Regions from separate parts of the Faecalibacterium sp. 3 genome, predicted to be linked through region 1. Evidence: a T-box and tRNA genes for the amino acid it is inferred to sense, from the RefSeq annotation. Region 1 holds a T-box; the other regions hold tRNA genes.

Evidence for each region. A T-box is a leader RNA that pairs with one kind of tRNA and senses whether it is charged. The one in region 1 lies ahead of pheS (phenylalanine--tRNA ligase subunit alpha), so its partner is inferred to be a tRNA-Phe.
Region 2: it has a tRNA-Phe gene. The T-box ahead of pheS (phenylalanine--tRNA ligase subunit alpha) is inferred to sense a tRNA for this amino acid. The anticodon was not compared.
Region 3: it has a tRNA-Phe gene. The T-box ahead of pheS (phenylalanine--tRNA ligase subunit alpha) is inferred to sense a tRNA for this amino acid. The anticodon was not compared.

The regions. Positions count from the first base shown of each region.
Region 1 is NZ_JBLWFN010000001.1:2,500,201-2,507,934, reverse strand. It holds gene ACNSPV_RS11850 (alpha/beta hydrolase) at 1-80, shown strand, start outside; gene rmuC (DNA recombination protein RmuC) at 142-1,479, shown strand; gene ACNSPV_RS11840 (FprA family A-type flavoprotein) at 1,609-2,790, shown strand; gene ACNSPV_RS11835 (glucosyltransferase domain-containing protein) at 2,921-4,609, shown strand; T-box leader at 4,721-4,966, shown strand; gene pheS (phenylalanine--tRNA ligase subunit alpha) at 5,046-6,068, shown strand; gene pheT (phenylalanine--tRNA ligase subunit beta) at 6,087-7,734, shown strand, end outside.
Region 2 is NZ_JBLWFN010000001.1:2,266,795-2,274,528, reverse strand. It holds gene gltA (NADPH-dependent glutamate synthase) at 1-239, opposite strand, end outside; gene ACNSPV_RS10840 (sulfide/dihydroorotate dehydrogenase-like FAD/NAD-binding protein) at 241-1,083, opposite strand; tRNA gene ACNSPV_RS10835 (tRNA-Gly) at 1,422-1,497, shown strand; tRNA gene ACNSPV_RS10830 (tRNA-Val) at 1,503-1,578, shown strand; tRNA gene ACNSPV_RS10825 (tRNA-Asp) at 1,582-1,655, shown strand; tRNA gene ACNSPV_RS10820 (tRNA-Phe) at 1,686-1,761, shown strand; tRNA gene ACNSPV_RS10815 (tRNA-Gly) at 1,765-1,840, shown strand; gene ACNSPV_RS10810 (nucleoid-associated protein) at 2,034-3,023, opposite strand; gene ACNSPV_RS10805 (PH domain-containing protein) at 3,169-3,546, shown strand; gene ACNSPV_RS10800 (MFS transporter) at 3,623-4,786, opposite strand; gene ACNSPV_RS10795 (AraC family transcriptional regulator) at 4,958-5,947, shown strand; partial or broken gene ACNSPV_RS10790 (MATE family efflux transporter) at 5,966-6,121, shown strand; gene ACNSPV_RS10785 (sugar kinase) at 6,279-7,367, opposite strand; gene ACNSPV_RS10780 (radical SAM protein) at 7,715-7,734, opposite strand, start outside.
Region 3 is NZ_JBLWFN010000001.1:570,353-578,086, forward strand. It holds gene ACNSPV_RS02615 (DNA gyrase subunit A) at 1-605, opposite strand, end outside; gene ACNSPV_RS02620 (DNA gyrase/topoisomerase IV subunit B) at 898-2,889, opposite strand; gene ACNSPV_RS02625 (hypothetical protein) at 2,916-3,068, opposite strand; tRNA gene ACNSPV_RS02630 (tRNA-Phe) at 3,218-3,293, shown strand; tRNA gene ACNSPV_RS02635 (tRNA-Gly) at 3,325-3,400, shown strand; tRNA gene ACNSPV_RS02640 (tRNA-Asp) at 3,430-3,506, shown strand; tRNA gene ACNSPV_RS02645 (tRNA-Gly) at 3,593-3,668, shown strand; tRNA gene ACNSPV_RS02650 (tRNA-Cys) at 3,697-3,771, shown strand; gene ACNSPV_RS02655 (GNAT family N-acetyltransferase) at 4,187-4,669, opposite strand; gene recG (ATP-dependent DNA helicase RecG) at 4,792-6,852, shown strand; gene ACNSPV_RS02665 (metallophosphoesterase) at 6,922-7,614, opposite strand.

The DNA of each region.
Region 1 (7,734 bases):
CGATTTCTACAGGACGCGGCACCGATGCAGAAGGATGGCTGAACGAGGCTGTTGCATTCTGGAAAGAACAGACAAAATAAAAAAACACGCAGATCCGGGCTTTGCAGCTGCACAGCCCGGATTTTGCAATGGGAGACGAAAATGGAATTTCTGGCATTTCTTTACACGGTGCTGCTGGTGGCCATCTGCCTGATGATGGCGCTGCTGCTCTACCGCTCGGCAAAGCCGACGGCCAGCCGGGACGATACGGAACTGAAGGAATGGCTGCGCCAGCAGCTGGATGCGCAGAACCGTCAGATGGAAGCAAAGCTGGCAGAGATGTCTCAGCAAAACCTTGCCGCCATGGGGCAGATCAGCGAGACGCTGCAGGCTTCGGTGCAGAGTATGAGCACCGCCCTTGCTGCCGGGCAGGGCAGTCAGCAGCAGACCATGGAGCAGCGGCTCCAGGGGCTGGAAGCCTCTAATTCCCGCAAGCTGGAAGAGATGCGCCGCACCCTTGCCGAGGGCCTGACCACCTTGCAGGCCCAGAACGCCCAGAAGCTGGACGAGATCCGGCATACCGTGGACGAGCAGCTGCAGGATGCCCTGCAAAAGCGGGTGACCGAGAGCTTCAAAGCGGTCAATGACCAGCTGGAACAGGTATATAAGGGTCTTGGCGAGATGCAGAACCTTGCCGCCGATGTGGGCGGGCTGAAACAGGTACTTTCCGGCGTGAAGACCCGCGGCATTCTGGGCGAGATCCAACTGGGTGCGATCCTGGAAGAGATCCTTGCCCCGGAACAGTACGACACCAATGTAGCCACCATCCCGGGCAGTACCCAGCGGGTGGAATATGCCATCCGGATGCCCGGCGCGGACGGCGGCACGGTCTGGCTGCCCATCGATTCCAAGTTCCCCGGCGATACCTATGCTCACCTGCAGGACGCGCAGGCTTCCGGCGACGCACAGGCCGTGGAGAACGCCCGCCACGCACTGGAGCTGGTGCTGCGCAGCGAGGCCAAGGACATCCGGGAAAAATATGTGGAGCCGCCCTATACCACGGCCTTCGGCATCCTGTTCCTGCCGTTTGAGGGCCTGTATGCCGAGGTGGTGAACGCCGGTCTGCTGGAAGTGCTGCAGCGGGACTATCAGGTGAACATCGCGGGTCCCAGCACCATGGCGGCGCTGCTCAACAGTCTGCAGATGGGCTTCAAGACCCTTGCCATCCAGAAGCGCTCCGGCGAGGTGTGGCAGCTGCTGGGTGCGGTAAAGACCGAATTTGACAAGTTCGGGCAGGGGCTTTCCAAGATGCAGCAGCGTCTGCGCCAGACCGACGAAGAGCTGGATAACCTCATCGGGGTGCGCAGCCGTGCCATCAGCCGCAAGCTGCGGGCGGTGCAGACCATGGACGAAAGCACTGCCGCCGCGCTGCTGGAGCTGGACAACGAGCCGGGCAGACCGGTGGCGGCACGTCTGCCGGAGAATGGGGAAGAGCTCTGATGCGCAGAATATTCCCGCGTTATCCCTTGCGATTTTTCTGACGATGTGGTATGATAGGAACTGTTCTCAGAAACAACCGCCGCAAAAACGCGGCACTGCATAAAAATATAAATAAGGAGACCGAGCATTATGAGCGTAAACAAGATCAGTGAAGCCATTCTGGGCGTTGGTGTGGATGATACCACCATCGACCTGTTCGAGAGCCAGTATCCGGTGCCCACCGGCGTCAGCTATAATTCCTATGTCATTCTGGACGAGAAGACCGCCGTTCTGGATACGGTGGATGCCCGCGCCACCGAGCCGTGGCTGGAAAACCTGACCGAAGCTCTGGCAGGCCGTAAGCCGGATTATCTGGTGGTCTCCCACATGGAGCCGGACCACGGCGCAAATATCGCAAAGCTGGCGGCACTCTATCCGGAGATGCAGGTGGTGGGCAACGCCAAGACTTTCCTGTATATGGATCAGTTCTTTGGTGCTGATGCTGTGGCAAAGGAGCGCCGCGTGGTGGTGAAGGACGGCGAGAGCCTGAGCCTTGGCACCCACACCCTGACCTTTGTGTTTGCCCCCATGGTGCACTGGCCGGAGGTCATGGTCAGCTATGAGAGCAGCGAGAAGGTGCTGTTCTCCGCTGATGGCTTTGGACGCTTTGGCGCTGTGGCAAAGTTTGACGAAAAGGCCGACTGGGCCAGCGAAGCCCGCCGCTACTACCTGAACATCGTAGGCAAGTACGGTCCGCAGGTACAGGCGCTGCTGAAAAAGGCAGCGGCTCTGGATATCCGGACCATCTGCCCGCTGCACGGTCCGGTGCTGACCGGAGATCTGGGCAAGTATCTGAACTACTACGACATCTGGTCCAGCTACAAGCCCGAGGAGCCGGAAAAGATCCTTGTGGCAAGTGCTTCCATCCACGGCCACACCCGTGCAGCAGCCCACCTCATGGCAGAAAAGCTGCGTGCAAAGGGCGCAAAGGTAGTGGAGATGGACCTGACCCGCACTGATGTGTCCTATGCCGTCACCGAAGCCTTCCGCTGCGGAAAGATCGTGCTGGCCTGCGCCACCTATGACGGCTTCCTCTTCCCGCCGATGGAGAATCTGCTGACCCACCTCAAGACCAAGAGCTTCCAGAACCGCACGGTCGGCCTGATGGAGAATGGCACCTGGGCACCCATGGCTGCAAAGCTCATGCGCGCCGAGTTGGAAGGCATGAAGAACATCACGGTCTGTGAGAATGTGGTTACCATCCGTTCTGCTGCCAATGCCGCCGCAGAAGCCCAGATGGATGCTCTGGCTGCGGAGATCATGGAAAAGTAAACAGAATGGTCTGTACAGGGTCGCTGCCTGCCGGAGAGCCTCGGCGGGTAGCGGCCTTTTTGCAGCCATTGAACAGACGAAAGAAGTCTGATATAATACAGCTAAAACATATGGTGGGAGGAGCTCAGGAGTGTTAAAATCGATACACAGGGATGTGCTGCAATGGTGGAAAGGCCCGGATAAAAAGTATTTTTGTGTGATGCTTGGGTTTGCTGTTGTGGTGTATTTTCCACTAATGAGTCAAAAACTGACAAATACATTTGACGGACTTTGGATGGATACATATTATATTGCCGGCGGCTGGGAACTTTCTATCGGCAGATGGCTCTGGCCGCTTGCAGATGCGCTGAGGTTTGGCGTTCAGACGGACCCGATCAATTCGCTGCTTACGCTCTCGCTCGTGACACTTTCGTTTATTCTGGTGCGCAGGCTCTTTACGACAAAGGATTCGTTTCTTACCTATCTGCTGGGAATGGCATTTATCTCAAGTGCATCGGTCAGCATCCAACTGTCGTATCGGTACATGTCACCGATCTTCGGATTATCGCTTTTTCTCTCGGTTGCTGCAGCATACTGTGTGATCCGCACGGAAAATAAGGTCAGAGCAGTTGTGCAGGGGACAGTGTGTCTGACACTGAGTCTGGGTCTGTATCAGGCAAATCTCGGGAGTTTCTGCCTGATCCTTCTGGTCTATTTCCTCATGCTTCTGTTTCAAAAGCCGGATCGCAGCCTGATTCATGGGCATATTGCAAAAAGTCTTTGCAGTGCGGCGGCTGGCGTGGTATTGTATTATCTGACCCTGAAGATCGTTTTGCTGATTACGGGCTCTCGGATGTCAGAATACAACGGAGCTGCGAGTGTTTCACCGCTTTATGTTTTAAAGCGGCTGCCCACAGGAGTAGCAAGGGCATACCAGATCTTTGGGATCTATTTTTTTCGGAACCAGTATCGGAACAATATTCTGCAGGCCATGGGCTTTTTTGCGCTGATCGTTTTGCTGGTCGGATTCGGGCTGTTAAAACGCTTTTGGCGGGTCGTCCGGAGCAGAGACCCGGAATACATTTTGCTGAGCGCTGCGGCGTTGGCAGTGCTGCCGGCAATATGCAATGTGACGTTGTTGATTACCAGCGAAGCAACCTGGCATCTGCAGATGGCAGGGGCACTGGATCTGTTTATCCCTCTGTGCATCTTGCTTCTGGATGTGACCCGGAAGGAACAGCCTCAAAATGAAAAATTAAGGATGGCGGCTATCGGAGGGGCCGTCCTTTTGGCAGGCCTTATCGTATACGGCAATGTTTATATGAGGGCGGTCGATCAGGAAGCGATGTATGAAGGCAGAAAATCGCTAAAGACCATGACGGACCGGATCGCGGACGATCTGATCGACTTTGGATATTTTGACGGAGAAGAGCGGCTGCCGGTGGTGTTTGTGGGTAGACCCAGTTCAAACTCGGCTTTCCTGATGAGAGAATATTACCTGTATGCAAACACGTATGCCCAGATAGGCCGATTCTGGGGTGGCGCCGATGTTGCCCGGCAGGTGTGGAAGAGCGTTTTTCAGAATATCACACCGGTCAACTTTACCTATGGAAGAGTGGAACGTTACCTTGAAGTTTATGCGGAAAGCGAAACGGAGCAGATGCCGATCTATCCGCAGGAGGGGTATATCCGGCAGATCGGAGATACGGTGGTCGTCAAGATCTCGGACGATTACAAGGATGAGCTGACCAGCGCGGAAGAAGAAAAGCCGCTGTCGGGCTTTTTTGAACTCGGGCAGGTAGACAATGGCTTTTATGAGCCGTGGAAAGAGGAAGAATGAACCTGTCTGAAAAATGCGGTTGAGTGCGGCATTTGCGGAAACTGCGTGCGCAGCCCTTGCAAACTTCCGCGAAATGTGGTAGTATACATATGGTTATGAACCTGAATACTCCCAAACGCAGCGACGGAGAGAGTAGGTCTGTACCGCACGGCAAAGAGAGAAGCTTCACCGGCTGAAAGGGCTTCCGTGTGCGGGCTGGCTGAAGTTCGCTCCTGAGCGGTCTGTGCGAAAGGCGGAAGCTCACTAGCACAGAACGGTTGCGCCCCGTTACGGCGTTCTGAGAGCCGCCCGGCATCTGTGCACGGGTGGAAACCGGGTGGTACCGCGGAGCAGAAGAATTACAGCTTCGTCCCTTTTGCCTGAGAAATCGGGCAGGGGACGGAGCTTTTTTGTTGCACTCCGCTCATCAACACGAAGAATAAAGGAGAGAACATCCATGCAAGCAATGATCGACGAGCTGGCAAAACAGGCCGCTGAAAGCCTTGGTCAGGTGTCCGGCAAGGAAACGCTGGCCTCCTTCTGGCAGGAGTACCTCAGCAAAAACGGCAAGATCTCTGCCCTGATGAAGAACCTGCGCACCGTTGCGCCGGAAGAGCGTCCTGCCATGGGCAAGATCATCAACGAACTCAAGGCAAAGGTGCAGGCAGACTATGACGCTGCCGCAGAACAGGTGAAGCAGGCAGAGCTTGCTGCCCGCAATGCCGCTGAGACGGTGGATATCACGCTGCCCGCCAAGACCCGCCCCATGGGCGGCCTGCACCCGCTGACCCTGATCACCAACCAGATCATCGACGTGTTCTCCGGCATGGGCTTTTCGGTGGGCACCTTCCCGGAGATCGAGGACGATGACCACAACTTTACCCGTCTGAACGTGCCCAAGGATCACCCGGCACGCGACATGCAGGACACCTTCTACCTGTCGGAGGAGTTCCTGCTGCGTACCCAGACTTCCGGCGGCCAGATCCGCACCATGGACGTTCAGAAGCCGCCCATCAAGATCCTGATGCCCGGCCGTGTGTTCCGCTCCGACTCCGACGCTACCCACAGCCCCATGTTCCACCAGATGGAAGGTCTGGTGGTGGATAAGGGCATCACGCTGGGCGACCTGCAGGGCGCACTGAACACCTTCGTGCAGAAACTGTTCGGTGCTGACACCCGCACCCGCCTGCGTCCTTCTTACTTCCCGTTCACCGAGCCCAGCGTGGAGGTGGACGTGAGCTGCTTCGAGTGCCACGGCAAGGGCTGCCCGCTGTGCAAGCACACCGGCTGGATCGAGGTGCTGGGCGGCGGCGTTGTCAACCGCAAGGTGCTGGAGAACTGCAATATCGATCCGGATGAGTATTCCGGTTTCGCCTTCGGCATCGGCATCGAGCGTATCGCCATGCTGAAGTATGGCATCAACAATATCGGCCTGATGTTCGAGAACAACCTGCAGTTCCTCAAGCAGTTCCACGAATAAGAGGGGAGAGAAGAGACAATGAAAGTACCTTTCAGCTGGTTAAAAGAATTTGTAGATATCGACGTTACTGCGCAGGAACTGGAGGAAAAGCTCTTCTCCTGCGGCTTTGAGGTCGAAGAGCTGATCCCGCTGGATGCCGGCATCAGTAAGGTGGTCGTCGGCAAGATCGTGGAGATGGAAAAGCAGGAGGGCACCCACCTGACCAAGTGTGTGGTGGACTGCGGCGACTACGGCCACGACATCCGCATCAGCACCGGTGCCGCCAACATGAAGCTGGGCGACTGCGTGCCCGCTGCTCTGGATGGCTCCACCCTGCCCGGCGGCATCAAGATCAAGGCCCGCAAGATGCAGGGCGTGGAGTCCAACGGTATGCTGTGCTCCGGCGAAGAGCTGGGTCTGAACGACGACCTGTTCCCGGGCTCTGAGGTCTACGGCCTGCTCATCCTGCCCGAGGATTCTGTCCCCGGCACCGACATTGCCCCCGTGGTGGGTCTGGATGACTATATCTTTGATATCTCCATCACCGCAAACCGCCCGGACTGCCAGTCCGTTCTGGGCATCGCCCGCGAGGTGGCTGCCGTTCTGGGCAAGCCCCTGCACATGCCCGCCATGGACTACAAGGCTGTCTGCGAGCCGGATGCGCCCATCACCGTCAAGGTGGAGGCACCGGATCTGTGCCCCCGCTACATGGCACACTATGTGCGCAACATCCGCATGGGCGAGTCTCCCCGCTGGATGAAGCGCCATCTGGCTCTGTGCGGCCTGCGCTCCATCAGCAACGTAGTGGATATCACCAACCACACCCTGCTGGAAATGGGTCAGCCCATGCACGCCTTTGACCTGAACAAGGTCGCCGGCCGCACCATCGATGTGCGCCGCGCACAGGAAGGTGAAAAGATCGTCACACTGGACGAGAAGGAATTTACCCTGAACCCCAACAATCTGGTCATCTGCGATGCCGAAAAGCCGGTGGCACTTGCCGGCATCATGGGCGGCGCAAACTCCGGCATGGATGAGAACACCACCAGCCTGCTGTTTGAGTGCGCCACCTTCGCCCGCGACTGCGTGCGTAAGACCAGCCGCGCTCTGGGCCAGAACAGCGATTCCTCCGCCCGCTACGAGAAGGGTGTGGACCGCCACTCTCCTGAACTGGGCCTTGCCCGTGCCCTGCACCTGATTCAGGAGCTGGACTGCGGCGACATCACCACGCTGGAATATGACCTGACCGATGGCCGCCCGATGGAGCGCAAGCACATCGTTACCACCCCGGCTAAGATTTGCGGCGTGCTGGGCATCACCGTGCCGGATCAGACCATGATCGACATTCTGCAGCGTCTGGAGTTCACGGTGGATGTACAGGCCGATGGCAGCTGGGACGTGTCCGCACCCCTGTACCGCGAGGATGTGGAGAGCTTCCCGGATCTGGCCGAGGAGGTCATCCGTGAGTACGGCTACGACCACATCGTGCCCACCTTCCTGAACACCGCCTCCGTTACAAACGGCGGTCTGAACTACGACCAGAAGCAGCAGCTCAAGACCAAGCGTCTGCTGGCTGCGCAGGGCTTCTACGAGGCCTCTACGCTGGCCTTCTACTCCAACGCAGAACTGGATATGCTGCACATCCCGGCGGACGATGCTGCCCGCAAGGCCATCCGCATCCTGAACC
Region 2 (7,734 bases), 230 kb from region 1:
ATCACCTGATAAGCGGCTTCAAAGTCGCCCTCGGCCACATGACCGATGAACTCAGGGATATCGATGCCCACGGGGCAGCCGGTCTGGCAGGGCTTGTTCTTGCAGTGCACGCAGCGCTTTGCTTCGTTCACGGCCATTTCTTCGGTGTAGCCCAGAGCAACTTCCTTGAAGTTCTTATTGCGCACATTGGGGTCCTGGGTGGGCATGGGGCACTTCTTCGGGTCCATATTGAAAGCCATCTTACTTTACCTCCTGATTGAGCAGATTGCATGCCGCTTCACGGGCGTGTGCCTCAAACGGGCGGTACATGGTGCCGCGGGCCATTGCTTCGTCAAAATCCACCAGATCGCCGTCAAAGTCGGGGCCGTCCACGCAGGCGAACTTGGTCTCGCCGCCTACGGTCAGGCGGCAGCCGCCGCACATGCCGGTGCCGTCGATCATGATGGGGTTCATGGAAACGATGCTCTTCAGACCATGCTTCTGGCAGGTCTTGACCACGAACTTCATCATGATCAGCGGGCCGATGGTGATGACCAGATCGTACTGGTTGCCTGCGGCCACCAGCTCGTCCAGAGCGGCGGTAACAACGCCCTTGGTGCCGTAGCTGCCATCGTCGGTCATAATGCGCAGCTCATCGCTGCAGGCCCGGAACTCGTCCTCCAGGATCAGCAGATCCTTATTGCGGAAGCCGACCACGCTGTGCACCACACAGCCCTGCTCGTGCAGCTCACGGGCAATGGGCAGGGCAATGGCGCAGCCTACGCCGCCGCCCACGACACAGACCTTCTTCAGACCCTCCACCTCGGTGGCACGGCCCAGCGGGCCCACGAAATCGTGGACGCTCTCGCCGACCTTCAGGCTGTTCAGCTCCATCGTGGTACCGCCCACGATCTGGAAAATGATGTCCACAGTGCCCTTCTTGCGGTCGTAACCGGCCACGGTCAGGGGGATGCGCTCGCTGTCCTCAAACGGGCGCACAATGATAAACTGGCCCGGCTTTGCCTTTTTGGCAATCAGCGGGGCTTCAATGACCATCTTTGTCACGGTGGGGTTCAGCGCGACTTTTTCAGTGATCTTATACATCGTGTTTGCTCCTTTATGCTGGCATTTCCTATTTCTGCGCACGAAAACGCGCCTGCATGCCCTCGGCGGCATAACAGACGCAGCTTTTGCAGGCGATAAAATGACATTCTTATTATAATGGTTCCTACAGGAGAAAGCAACTAAATTTTCCTCGTGTCTGTTGCGGCAAACATGAATGAACGGCGGTGTCAGCCAGTGCAGAAAAGGCTTTTTGTGCGCAGACAGGCCTGTTTTGAAATTTTTTGCAAAAAATGCAAATTTGTGGTTGACAATTGCCGGACGGTACGGTATAATAATCAGCGTCGCCGGTAAACAACCGGCACGAACACATGGAATGTGCGGCCGTAGCTCATCTGGTAGAGCGCCACCTTGCCAAGGTGGAGGTAGCGAGTTCGAGCCTCGTCGGCCGCTCCATTTGTGGAAGTTTAGCTCAGCTGGGAGAGCATCTGCCTTACAAGCAGAGGGTCAGCGGTTCGAGCCCGTTAACTTCCACCATGTGGCCCGGTAGCTCAGTTGGTTAGAGCACCAGCCTGTCACGCTGGGGGTCGTCGGTTCGAGCCCGATCCGGGTCGTTTGCTTTGGCGAAAGCCAAAGCAACCTTTGCCTCTGTAGCTCAGTCGGTAGAGCAGGGGACTGAAAATCCCCGTGTCATTGGTTCGATTCCGATCGGAGGCACCATATGCGGCCGTAGCTCATCTGGTAGAGCGCCACCTTGCCAAGGTGGAGGTAGCGAGTTCGAGCCTCGTCGGCCGCTCCAACACGAAGCCATCATCAATGCAGCAATGCAAAGATGATGGCTTTTTTGCTGTTGTTTCCCATTGCATCTCCTTCCTGTGAAAAAGCAAAGCCGGAAAATCCGCAGATTTTCCGGCTTTGCAAATATAAAAATAATTATTCCGCTGATGTTGTCGGAGCGCACCCTGTGTGCGGAGACAATTTTAAATCGTTTCTTACAGGATCACATTTTTGATGAGCAGCGAAATGCTGCCGTCGTCGCTGTGCAGAAACTCTACTTCATTTTCCGAGTTCAGCAGCTCGGTGGGGATCTTCACCTCAATGCCGTTTGCAGTGTGGATGCTGCGGCTCTCCATGCGGCGGATGCGCGCAGGGGTCACGGTCACGGGCTGCTCAGGCGCTTCCAGCACATCGCTCTTTTCTACGTAGTCGTCAAAGGGCACGGCGGCAAGGGGATATTCCTCTTCCAGCTGCTGGCGCACCTGCTGGATGGACACCTGATTGTCGTTGTCAGCGGCCTGATTTGCGATCAGCATCGCGACCTGAGCCTCTACGTGGGGCTGATCCGCGTAGTTTTCCTGCACGGCCTGAACAGCGGCTTCCTGAATGGCCTGCAGCTTTTTTTTCTCCGGCTGAGCGGTGGTGTACTGGAACACCACGGTGGAAAGATAAAAATCCTTGTGCCCGTCGATGTCAAATTTCTTTTCCAGCAGCTTCATGGAGTAATCGGTGAGGTTCACGAGTGCGCCTTCCTCTACTTTGCCGCTTTGGCTGGGCAGACAGGCCCGCTGCTGTATGATGGAGTTCACCGGGGCACCTTCTACGGTCTCGGTGTAATGGGTGTAGCCGTTTTTGTAGTTCAGCTTCAGGATGCCCAGCCACGGCTCGCCATCGCGGGTAAAATCCACCACCGCAAGGTCTGCCCCCGGGATGGTGGTGTGGGCATGCATGTAGTCGAACAGCACCCCGGCAATGCGGCAGGAAAGGTCCACAAAATCGTGATTGTGTTCCAGCTCATTTTTAAAGGCGGAATCCGGCAGCGGGCGGCACTGGCGGATATCGTCGCTGGCAAGCAGTTTCTCGATGTGGTACTGGAAGTAGGCGGTTTTTTCAGCGGTCATTTCCATGCCGCCGCCGCTCAGCACAGGGGCGTCCATGGTGGTGTCCAGCACATGCAGGATAGCCTGATGAATAATGATCTCCACGGGTACAAAACCTCATTTCGTACAAAATCTTTTTTGCATACAGTATAGCACAGCATGACGCAAAAGGCGAGACCGCATCTTGTAAACAGCAGGCGGGAATGCTACAATAAGAGTAGAAAACTACCAAGGAAAGGGGACAAAAACCATGGAATTCCGTGATAAACCAATGGAAAACCTCATCCGCCTTCAGGAAAAGGATATCTGCAAAAATGCCCGCGCACTGCTTCTGGACGGCGAGAGCATCGTGGGCGCCTACAAGACGGTGCGCGATCAGGTGATCTTTACCACCCACCGCATCATCATGGTGGATATGCAGGGCGTCACCGGTACCCGGCAGCAGATCTTTGTGCTGCCGTACCGCAAGGTGCTGCACTTCGGCATTCAGACGGCAGGCTTTGGCGACCCGGTGCAGGCATCGCAGCTGACGGTCTGCTTTGCGGACGCACACGAGGCAAAGTTCGGCTTTATCGGCCAGCAGGAACTGTTTGCGGTCGCCAATGCCATCAGCCGGTGTATCCTGTAAATAACTCCTCTTAAAACAGCAGGCTCCCCGCCCGAGACCGGACAGGGAGCCTTTTGCTATATATGAAATGGGAGAATTAGCAGCGGCTTGTTTTGCGCACCAGCTGTTCGTGCATGAACACCATGAACACCAGCAGTGCCAGCAGATAAAATGGGAACAGCGCAGGAGTGATATTGTTTGCCAGCAGCCCGAACAGCGGCGGCATGGCCAGATTGCCCACATAGGCGCTTGCCATCTGGATGCCAATGACCGCCTGCGATCTGTCTGCACCGAAGTGCTCCGGCGTGGAGTGGATGATGCTGGGATAGATGGGCGCACAGCCCAGCCCCACCAGAACAAGACCGCACAGGGCAAGCACCTGCGGCCCGGGCAGCAGCAGGGCCAGCACGCCTGCGGCCAGAATGCACTGACCCATGCGGATCATCTGCGTATCGTTGAATTTCAGGGTCAAAAAGCCGCAGGCGGCGCGCCCGGCGGTGATGCCGATGTAGAACAGGCTGGCAAAGCTGGCGGCAGTGTCGGGGGCGACGCCTTTCGTCAGCGTGAGGTAGCTGCTGGCCCACAGACCGGCCGTGGTCTCCAATGCACAGTAGCAGAAGAAGCACAGCATCACCTCTCTGGCACCCGGCAGACGGAATACCTGCCCAAGGCTCAACACCTGCGGCAAGACAGCTTCGGCGTCGGTGCCTGCAGTACGGCCCTGCCATAGCGGCAAGCTGAAAAAGAGCACTGCACTCAGCAGGATCTGGAACAGGGCGATGTACCGGTATCCGGACGTCCACGGTCCGCCGCCTGCCAGCACCCGGCCCATGACCATGGGGCTGATCATGGTGCCGATGCCCCACATGCAGTGCAGCCAGCTCATATGGCGGCTTTTATAATGTAAGGCAACATAGTTGTTCAGAGCCGCGTCCACGCTGCCTGCGCCCAGCCCGTAGGGCACGGCCCACAGGCAGAGCATCCAGAACTGTGTGGAGATCGAAAAGCCGAACAGCGCGGCAGCCGTCATGCCCACACTGAGGGCGGTCACTTTTCCAGTGCCCAGCGCACGGGTGAGCCGGTCGCTGTTCAGGCTGGAAACGATGGTGCCGAAGGAGATGATCATGGAGATCAGCCCCGCATAGGACACCGGCACACCGAGCGCCGGATACATGGAAGGCCACGCCGACCCCAATAGGGAATCCGGCAGGCCCAGACTGATGAACGAGATGTAAATGATCGGAAGCAGAAGCTGTACCATAAACCTTGAGTTCCTCCGGGAAGCATGTTATACTTGCAATGCATCTTGTGCTTTACTGATGTAATAATATCACACATCAGAGCGAGATGTTAGGATAAAAACGCCCGATTGATACAACAAAACCGGCGCGGATGCAGATGTGTGACCTTGACGGAAAGGAGATGGCGGATCGTGGCATTTCAGACCAGCTGTGCAGCAGCGGGCGGTTTCAACTGCCTGCCGGATGTTGTGGCAGATGACGAGGGCAGGGAACTGGTGCAGCACGGCAGCGCACTGTTTCCCATTGCCTGCTATGAAGAGAACCTCAAAAGCTACTCGGTAGCATGGCATTGGCATGAAGAGTTTGAATACATCCTTGCCGTAAAAGGCCCACTGGCGGTGGACGTGAGCAAAGTCCGGCTGGTTTTGCAGACCGGACAGGGCGTGTTTGTCAATTCCGGAGTGTTCCATGCGGTGGAGCAGGCGGAGACCGGGGATGCTTTGCTGCATTCCGGGGTATTCCATCCGCGCCTGATCGGTGGCATGGACACCATCTTCTGGCAAAAGCTCGTGCACCCGCTGCTTCAGCCGGGAGCACCGGCCTTTTTTCTGCTGGACGAGGCAGACGACGGGCAGAAGGCCGTGCTCTGCCATTTGCGGGAAGTCTGGGACGCAGTGGCCCAAGAGGTCTTTGACTATGAGAATCAGGCACGGTACCATCTTTCGGCGGCGGTGCATCTGCTGGGAATGCAGTGCGAGGGTGGAAAAACAAAGGTCTCTCAGCAGGAGCAGATCGCGGCCCGGCGTATGAAGCAGATGCTGCGCTTTGTGGAGGAGCACTACGCAGAGGAGCTGAACGTGGAGCGCATTTCCGACTGCGTGGCCCTGAGTGAGAGCGCCTGCCTGCGCAGCTTCCGGCAGCTGCTGGGGATCACACCCATCCAGTATGTCAAGCAGTACCGCATTGAAAAGGCCGCCGAGCTGCTGCTTTCCACCAGCATGAAGATCGGCGAGATCGGTGCCGAATGCGGGTTTTCGGATACCAGCTACTTTACAAAGACCTTCCGGGAGATTAAGCACTGCACGCCCAGAGAGTACCGCCAGAAGTTTGCGGGAAGAGAGCAGTCTCTTTCAAGGCGGGACGGCGGCAGAGCCGGTGCACCGGCTGAGACAGCGTTATAAAAAGGAGAATCGGGAACAATGCAGCGTAGTCTGACAAAAGGCCCCATCACCAGCAGCATTTTGCTGTTTGCCCTGCCGCTGATGCTGGGCAATCTGCTGCAGCAGATGTATAACATTGCGGATACATGGGTGGCAGGCCGCTTTCTCGGCGCAGACGCGCTGGCGGCAGTGGGTATTACCTGAAAAAGAAGCGCCAAAAAAGCAAATAGCACAAAAACAGAAACCCGGAACCTTCTTGAGCCGCTTGGCTCGGAACAGGTTCCGGGTTCTGTGCAGTATCTTTGCAGAAAGCTGCTTTGCAGCAAAGGGGCAGGGAACAGCAAAATACAGATTACCGCTTGATATCGTAGTTCATGTTCATCAGGTTGCGGATGGTGCTCACATCATCGGTAATGTTGGCATCGCCGTGGATGGTGTGCTTGATGGCGCTGCTTGCCACCGCAAAGTTGATCATGTCCATAGCCTTGTAATCGTGCAGCATGGCGTAGATCAGGCCGCTGGCGAAAGCATCGCCGCCGCCCACGCGGTCCAGAATATTAAAGGTGAACAGCTTGCTCTCAAAGGTGTGGCCATCGTACCACATAAAGGCCTTCAGGCTGTTCTCGCTGCCGCTGTGGGCATAGCGCACATGGCGGCCGATGCACTTCAGGTTGGGATAACGCTCGATGAAATGCTGGAAGATCTCGTCCTGCTGCTCATAGCTGGGCTGCAGGGGAACACCATCCTTCCAGTCGCCCTTGCTGTGGTCGTTCTCATCCTTCCACAGGTGATAGGGCTCAATGCCCAGCAGAACATCCACATAGGGCAGGCATTCGGTGCAGAAGTCGCGGGCTTCTTCCCAGCTCCACAGGGTGGAACGGAAATTGCCGTCGAAGCTGACGGTCAGGCCCTTTTTCTTGGCGACCTTGAGCATGTCCAGGATCAGGGTGCGACAGTTGGGAGCCAGAGCCGGGGTGATGCCGCTCAGATGCAGCCAGTCAAAGCCCTCCAGCAGAGCGTCCAGATCGACCTGCGAGAAATCGTACTCGGTGATGGCACTGTGCTTGCGGTCGTAGATGACCTTGGACGGGCGGATGCCGTAGCCGGTCTCCAGATAATAGGTGCCCAGGCGGTTGGACTGGGTCTCGTTCGGCTCGGTAAGGATCATGGGAGTGCAGTGCACATCATTGGAACGCAGCCAGCGCACGGCGCTCTTGCCAAGGCTGTTGTTGGGTACCACGCTGAAGAAGGTGCTGTCTACACCAAGGTTAGCCAGTGCCAGTGCAATGTTGGCCTCGCTGCCGCCGTAGCTGGCCTCAAAGCTGGATGCCATACGGATCTTCTCGTAGTTCGGCGGGGTCAGGCGCAGCATGATCTCGCCGCAGGTGATGAATTTCTGGCCGGGGGTATCGTTGCCAAGGATCGGGTTGAAATGTTCCATAACGCTCCTCCTGATATTTACAGCTCATCAGAGCCCTGTTAACACATCGTTGTATCCATTATAATCCGACACAAGAGGGATTGCAAGCGCTTCCACGGAAATGCAAGAAAAAATAATTGCTGATTTTTGGAAGATTTGACGAAAAGTGTGCTGACGGCCAGCCTGCCGGGAACTTTCTCCTCAGACACGAAGCGAGCCATTCCATCGCCTGCCCTACCGGCCCATGTAAATGCCGCTTATCGTTACGTCCCCATGCCGTGAAAATGTGTTTGGAGCACGCCAAACGCGAAAAATAAATTTTCCACGGATGAAAGCCAGAGCGAAGTGGAGGCGATTCTGAATCGTTTTTACACGCCGGTCAGATCGA
Region 3 (7,734 bases), 1.9 Mb from region 1:
TTGCAGGCCATGCCCACCGCGATGCCCAGCGTGTTGTTGGCCAGAATGGTGGGGAATGTGACCGGCAGCAGGGTAGGCTCGGTGGTGGTGCTGTCGTAGTTGGGCACAAAGTCCACGGTCTCCTTGTCGATATCCCGGAACAGCTCCTCGCACACGCCTTCCAGCTTTGCCTCGGTGTAACGGGCAGCAGCGCAGGACATATCGCGGCTGTAGGCCTTGCCGAAGTTGCCCTTGCTGTCCACAAAGGGCACCAGCAGGCTCTCGTTGCCGCGGCCCATGCGCACCATGGTGTCGTAGATGGCGGCATCGCCGTGGGGGTTCAGGTGCATGGTGCTGCCCACGATGTTGGCAGACTTGGTGCGTGCGCCCTTGAGCAGGCCCATCTCGTACATGGTGTACAGCAGCTTGCGGTGCGCCGGCTTGAAGCCATCGATCTCCGGCAGTGCGCGGCTGACGATGACGCTCATGGCGTAGGGCATATAGTTGGTTTCCAGCGTGCGGGTGATGGGGTCCTCCAGCACGCTGCCCGCGTTCAGAATTTCAACGCCGTCGCCCAGCTGCGGGCGCACCGGCTTTATAGCTTTCTTGGTCGATTTTCTAGGCATCTTCTAACCTCTTGACGATTTTAAATGGGCGCCGCTCTCGCTCTGCCCATATTCAGCGGAAAATATTTTTTATTTTTGCAGCTCAGGATGGCCTGCGGGCCATCCTGAGCCGCTCTTTCACCGATGGAGCCGTTCCGGTTTTCTGCATTTTTCCCTTAAAATGCCGTGACCCGTTGGGGCCTTCTTCGTGAAAACGTGATTTGGAGCAGCCCGCAGGCTGCGACAAATCACCAAATTAAAATAACGTTACCTCTGTCATTGCCAGAGCGCAAGCGGAGGCAATTTAAAATCATCAGCTCACATCCAGATCGTCCAGATACTCTGCGCCGTGCTGTGCAATGTGTTCCTTGCGGCCTGCAAGGTTATCACCCAGCAGGATGTCGAACACCTGCGCGGTCTGCACCACATCGGTAGGCATCACTTTAATAAGGCGGCGGCTCTCCGGGTTCATGGTGGTCAGCCACATCATCTCAGGGTCGTTCTCGCCCAGACCTTTGGAGCGCTGGATGGTATATTTTTTCTCTCCGATCTCTTCCAGAAAAGCGGCCTTTTCCGGTTCGGTATAGGCAAAATAGGTGCGCTCCTTCGTGGTGATCTCGTACAAAGGCGACTCGGCGATATACACATAGCCCTTCTCGATCAGGGTCGGCGTCAGGCGGTAGAGCATGGTGAGCACCAGCGTGCGGATCTGGTAGCCGTCCACATCGGCATCGGTACAAATGACGATTTTATTGAACCGCAGGTTGTCGAGGTTAAAGGTCGCCAGCTCCTTGTTGTGCTTGCCGCCCAGCTCCACGCCGCAGCCCATCACCTTGATGAGGTCCACGATGACGTCCGACTTGAAGATGCGGGCATAGTCCGCCTTCAGGCAGTTCAGGATCTTGCCGCGGATGGGCATGATGGCCTGATACTCGCTGTCCCGGCTGGACTTGACCGCGCCCATAGCGGAATCGCCCTCCACGATGTACAGCTCCCGGCGGGAGGCGTCCTTGGTGCGGCAGTCCACGAACTTCTGCACCCGGTTGGCAAGGTCGATCTGGGTGGACAGTGTTTTTTTGATGCTCTGGCGCGTTTTTTCCGCATGTTCGCGGCTTTGTTTGTTCACCAGCACCTGCTGGCAGATCTTCTGGGCCTCCTCCGGTTTTTCCAGAAAATACACTTCCAGATAGTGCTTGAGGAAGTCGGTCATGGCCTGCGAGACGAATTTGTTGGTGATGGCCTTTTTGGTCTGGTTCTCGTAGCTGGTGCGGGTGGAAAAGCTGGAGGACACATACACCAGACAGTCCTGCACGTCCTGAAAACTGATGGCGCTCTCGCCCTTTTTGTACAGATTCTTTTCCTTCAGGTACTTGTTGATCTGGTAGACAAAGGCGGTGCGCACCGCATGCTCCGGGCTGCCGCCGTGCTCCAGCCACGAAGAGTTGTGGTAGTATTCCAGCAGCTGCACCTTATTGGAAAAGCAGAAGGCGGCGCTCATGCGCACCTTATAGTCCGGCTGGTCTTCGCGGTCCCGGCCCACCGCCTCGCTCTCGCAGCTGAACACCGGGGTCAGGGTGTCCTCCCCGGCGGTTTCGGCCACATAGTCCGCAATGCCGTGCTCATAGCACCAGCTCTCCTTCCAGGGCTTGCCGGTGGCAGGGTCTTTTTCCTTTTCATCGGTAAAGTTGAGGGTAAGCCCTGCATTGACCACGGCCTGACGGCGCAGCACATCCTTATAATAGCTGCCGGGCACATCAATGTCGGTGAACACCTCATCGTCCGGCTTCCAGTGGATGATGCTGCCGGTGCGGCGGCCCTTGTATTCCTCTTTGTGCAGGCCGCCCACGTTCTCGCCCTTTTTAAAATCAAGGTGATAGTGGCAGCCGTCACGGTAGATATCCGCCGTCATCCACGCAGAAGCATACTGGGTAGCGCACAGACCCAGACCGTTCAGGCCAAGGCTGAACTCATAGTTATCCTCGCCTTCGCCGTACTTGCCGCCTGCATACATCTCACAGAACAGCAGCTCCCAGTTGTAGCGGCCCTCGCCGTTGTTCCAGTCCACAGGCATGCCGCGGCCAAAGTCCTCCACGATGACGCTGCCGTCCTTGCAGCGGGTGACGTTGATGGTGTCGCCGTGGCCGTCCCGGGCTTCATCGATGGAGTTGGAGACGATCTCAAAGATGGAGTGGGCACAGCCCTCCACGCCGTCCGAACCAAAGATGACGGCCGGGCGCTTGCGCACACGGTCGGCACCTTTCAGAGAAGTGATGCTCTCGTTGCCATATTCCTGTTTTTTTGCCATGCTGCTCCTCCCGGCCCCGCTCTCTTTTAAAAACCGGAGCCGTCTTGCTTCAAATCAAAACGCCTTTGCTCTTTTTGCTTATATATAAGTATACGCAAGAGTAAAGAGCAAAAGCGCCTGTGTTCTTTTTCTATTATTAAACCATAGGTTGTTAATCTTGTCAAATGTTCTTTGCGCATCCTTTTGCTCTCCTTTCTGTTCAAAAAAGTCGTTCTTATTTTGTGCGATAAAGCGACCAAAATTAAGAAAGTTTTAATTTTCTTGAAAAAATTTGAATTTACCCCTTTACAAAATCGAAATTTCAGGTATAATAATCATCGTCCGGTGCGCCTCTGTAGCTCAGTCGGTAGAGCAGGGGACTGAAAATCCCCGTGTCATTGGTTCGATTCCGATCGGAGGCACCAGTCAAGGAAACCCAGCAGGGTTTCCGAATATGCGGCCGTAGCTCATCTGGTAGAGCGCCACCTTGCCAAGGTGGAGGTAGCGAGTTCGAGCCTCGTCGGCCGCTCCATAACGGAGCAGCAAAAGTTGCTCCAATATGGCCCGGTAGCTCAGTTGGTTAGAGCACCAGCCTGTCACGCTGGGGGTCGTCGGTTCGAGCCCGATCCGGGTCGCCACCAAGAAAGCGCAAGCTTTCACCTACTTTGAAACTTGTTTTCAGGGCATCAGAAATGATGGGTGCAAGGTAAAATGCACCGAATATGCGGCCGTAGCTCATCTGGTAGAGCGCCACCTTGCCAAGGTGGAGGTAGCGAGTTCGAGCCTCGTCGGCCGCTCCAATGGAGTGGTATTCATCACTCCCTATATGGTGACGTGGCCAAGTGGTAAGGCAAGGGTCTGCAAAACCCTCATCCACCAGTTCAAATCTGGTCGTCACCTCCAAAAGATTCCCGGAAGCTTCGGCTTCCGGGATTTTTTGTTTTGCGCTGTTCCTGCCGGGGGCAAGGCCTGTGACTGTTCAACCCACCTGTGTATCATAGGGATTTTTGAACAGTAGCCCTTGCCGGGGAGTGGGACGATTTAAAATGTGCTCCGCTGCGCTCTGCACATATTCAGCGGAATGATTATTTTTATTTCGCGTTTGTCGCGCTCTGCGGAGCGCTCCAAACGCTATTTTCACAGAAGGGCTGCAATGATTAAAAGTGCGGTCTGAATTGCAAATGCCGTTTTCCTCCACGACCCCTCCCGTGAAAAGGGGATTCAGAAAAGCCCGCAGGCTTTTCTGAATCCCGAATAAAAAAACTAATTCCGCTATTTATGCGCAGAGCGCACGCGGCGCGCATTCCAAACCGTTCTCTCAGAACCGCAGCCGCATCTGATACCACACCACCCCGCCGTGGGTAGAGCCGGAAACGCCCTCGTTCACAAAGCCGAACTTGGCGTAATAGTGCAAAAGCTTTTCCTTGCAGGTCAGCACCAGCCCCCTGCGCCCCTGTGCGCGGGCATCTGCAATGGCCCGCTGCAGCAGCAGCCCGGCGTAGCCTTGGCAGCGGCAGCGCGGGAGGGTGTTCACCCCAAAGATCATCTGCCATGCGCCGTTTTCATCATGCAGGGCGGCATCTGCGTACATCGCATCGGTCAGGTCGGGCGTGTCGGTGCAAAAGCCGTCCACAAAGGCCGCCAGCTGCCCATCCTCAAACAGCAGCCAGAAGTGGTTTGCATAGTGTGCCAGCCGCCCGGCAAATTCCTCTGCCGTGGCAGCCTCCGCTGCCGGAAAACAGGCCGCCTCCACGGCGGCAATGGCAGGCAGGTCATCCATAGTCGCGTTGCGGATCTCCATGGTATTTCCCCTTTTCTTTTTTCTATTCAGTGTACCACAGCCGCCGCGCAAAGGCAAAGTGTTTGCATCTGTTCCCTGTCCGTGCTACAATGGCTATACTGCTATAGAAAGGAGCTGACGCCATGCCCACCGAAAACCATACCACCCTCACCCCGGATACGCCGGTGCGCTACCTGAAGGGCGTCGGCCCCAAGACCGCCGAGCGATTTGAGAAGCTGGGCATCGTGACGCTGGCCGACCTGCTGTGCCACTACCCCCGCAGATATATCGACTTCACGAAGCCCTACTCCATCGCAGAGGCCCCCGCCGATGTGGAATGCGTGGTAAAGGCCGAGGTGTTCGCAAAGCCCGGCGGGCGCATCCTGCCGGGCGGGCGGCGGATGGAGCGCCTCACCGCCGGGGACGATGTGTCCAGTCTGGAGATCACATGGTTCAATAACCCCTATGCCGCCCAGAAGCTGCAGCTGGGGCAGGAATACTATTTTCAGGGCATCGTTACCGGCGGGATGCTGCGCCGCCAGATGGTCAACCCGCAGGTGCGCACAGCCGAGCAGATCAAGGCTTCTCCTTTTGAAGCCGTCTACCCCCAGACTGAGGGCCTGACCAGCAATGCCATTGCCAAATGTGTGCGTCAGCTTCTGCCCCACGCAGAGCTGCTGCCCGACCCGCTGCCGCCGGAAATGCTGGCAAAATACCGTCTGCTCTCCAAGGCAGATGCCGTGCGGGCCATCCACTGCCCTGCCACGGAAGAGCAGGCCTATGCCGCCCGGCGGCGGCTCATTTACGAAGAGCTGCTGGTGCTGCAGCTGGGCATTGGCCGGATGAAAAACCGGGGTGCTGCTGCCACCGGTGCCCCCATGCAGCTTGCCGACCCGTCCCCGTTCTGGGCCAGTCTGCCCTTCTCCCCCACCGGTGCCCAGCGCCGGGCCGTGAGCGAGATTCTGGCCGACATGGCGGGCCAGACCTCCATGAACCGCCTTTTGCAGGGCGATGTGGGCAGCGGCAAAACGCTGGTGGCGGCTGCCGCCATCTGGGCGTGCATCCGGGCGGGGTATCAGGCTGCGCTGCTGGCCCCCACCGAAATTCTGGCCGCCCAGCACGCCGAGGGCCTGAACCGGATGCTTGCCCCCTTCGGGATGCGGGTGGCCCTGCTGACCGGCGGCATGAAGGCCGCTGCACGACGCACCACGCTTGCCGCCATCCGCAACGACGAAGCCGACCTTGTGGTGGGCACCCACGCCATCCTCAGCGAGGGCGTAGAATTTGCCCGGCTGGGTCTTGCTGTCATCGACGAGCAGCACCGCTTTGGGGTGCGGCAGCGCGGGATGCTGGCCGAAAAAGCCGCGAACCCGCATCTGCTGGTGATGAGCGCCACTCCCATCCCCCGCACGCTGGGCCTGCTCATCTATGGCGACCTGGACATCTCCATTCTGGACGAACTGCCGCCGGGCCGCACACCGGTCAAGACCCGATGCATCACCGGCAAAAAGCGGCGTGACCTCTATCATTTTCTTGATCAGGAGATCGGCAGAGGGCGGCAGGTGTATCTGGTGTGCCCGGCCATTGAGGATGTGCCGGACGGCGGGCTGAACGCCGTCAAGAGCTACTACGAGGACATTGCCAAGGCCCTGCTGCCGGACCGCCGGGTAGGCCTGATGCACGGCAAGCTGAAGCCCAAGGAGAAGGCCGCCGTCATGGAGGACTTCAAGGCCGGGCGTCTGGACGCACTGGTGTCCACCACCGTCATTGAGGTGGGCGTGGATGTGCCCAATGCCAGCGTAATGGTGATCGAAAACGCAGAGCGCTACGGCCTGAGCGCTCTGCACCAGCTGCGCGGCCGCGTGGGACGCGGTGCTGCGGAAAGCTGGTGCTTCCTTGTCAGCGACAACCAAAGCGAAAACGTACAAAAACGGCTGAAATTTTTGTGCAGCACCACGGACGGCTTTGCGGTGGCGCAGTACGATCTGGAGACCCGCGGCCCCGGCGACTTTTTCGGCAGCCGCCAGCACGGCCTGCCCACCCTGCAGATCGCCGACCTGATGAACGACACCCGCACCCTTCACGCCGCCCAGAGCGAGGCCGCCGCCATGCTGGCAGAAGACCCTCTGCTGGAAGCGCCGGAGCACGCACTGCTGGAACAGCAGGTGCAGCAGATGTTCGAGAAAGCCGGAGCCATGAACTGATCCGGAGTTTTTTGCGCACAAACAGCATCAAATGCAAAAGCCGCTGCACGGCTGGTGCAGCGGCCCCTGTTATCGAACGGAACGCTTTGCGTGCCGTTCGCCCATGCTTATCACATCGCAGAACACGCAGCGGCTTTTGGTGGAAAGCTGGGTATCCTTATGATAGCAGCCAAAAAACCACTGGTCGTAGGTCAGCTTCAACAAAATTTTATCCAGAAAACTGTGCAGCTGGTTGTTCTCGCCGCTGGCAAGGGCGGTAAAATCCAAAAATCTGCTTGGCGCATCGTGGGTCAGCACATAATCCACTTTGTAATCGCAGGCTGCAAGGTTCTCCTCACAGAAGGCGTATTCCTCATCCGAGGGCATTTCTTCCTTCCACCAGTTCACGCCGGGTTCCCGGTCCTCCCGGTCCTGACTTTCCGCACCGCCAAAGCACAGATACTTTTTTCCTTCCAGTTCCAGCACGCTGCCGCGGCACACATGGTACACATTGCCGCCCAGTGCCTGCACCTTGCCGCCAAAGCGTTCCTCGGTGGGATACTGCTTCAAAAGATCATAGTTTTCGTGGCTGCCGTCCAGAAACAGCAGGGTATACGGGCGCTTGCGCAGCCAATCCAGCTTTTTCTGTTCCTCCCTGCTGCCGTCCCACACAAAACCAAAATCGCCCAGCACCACCACGGTGTCCCGTTTGCCCAGCCAGCGCAGCTTGCCGTGTTTGAAGCGGTCGATGTCGCCGTGGGTGTCCCCTGTCAGATATACCATTCCTGTCCTCCCTGACCGGATGTGAAATCGGCACAATAAGCCTTGTCACACCCCGCTAAACCTGTTATTATAAAGAATACAGCCTTCCGCTGTGATCTCGTTCTTACCCGGCGCACTGCG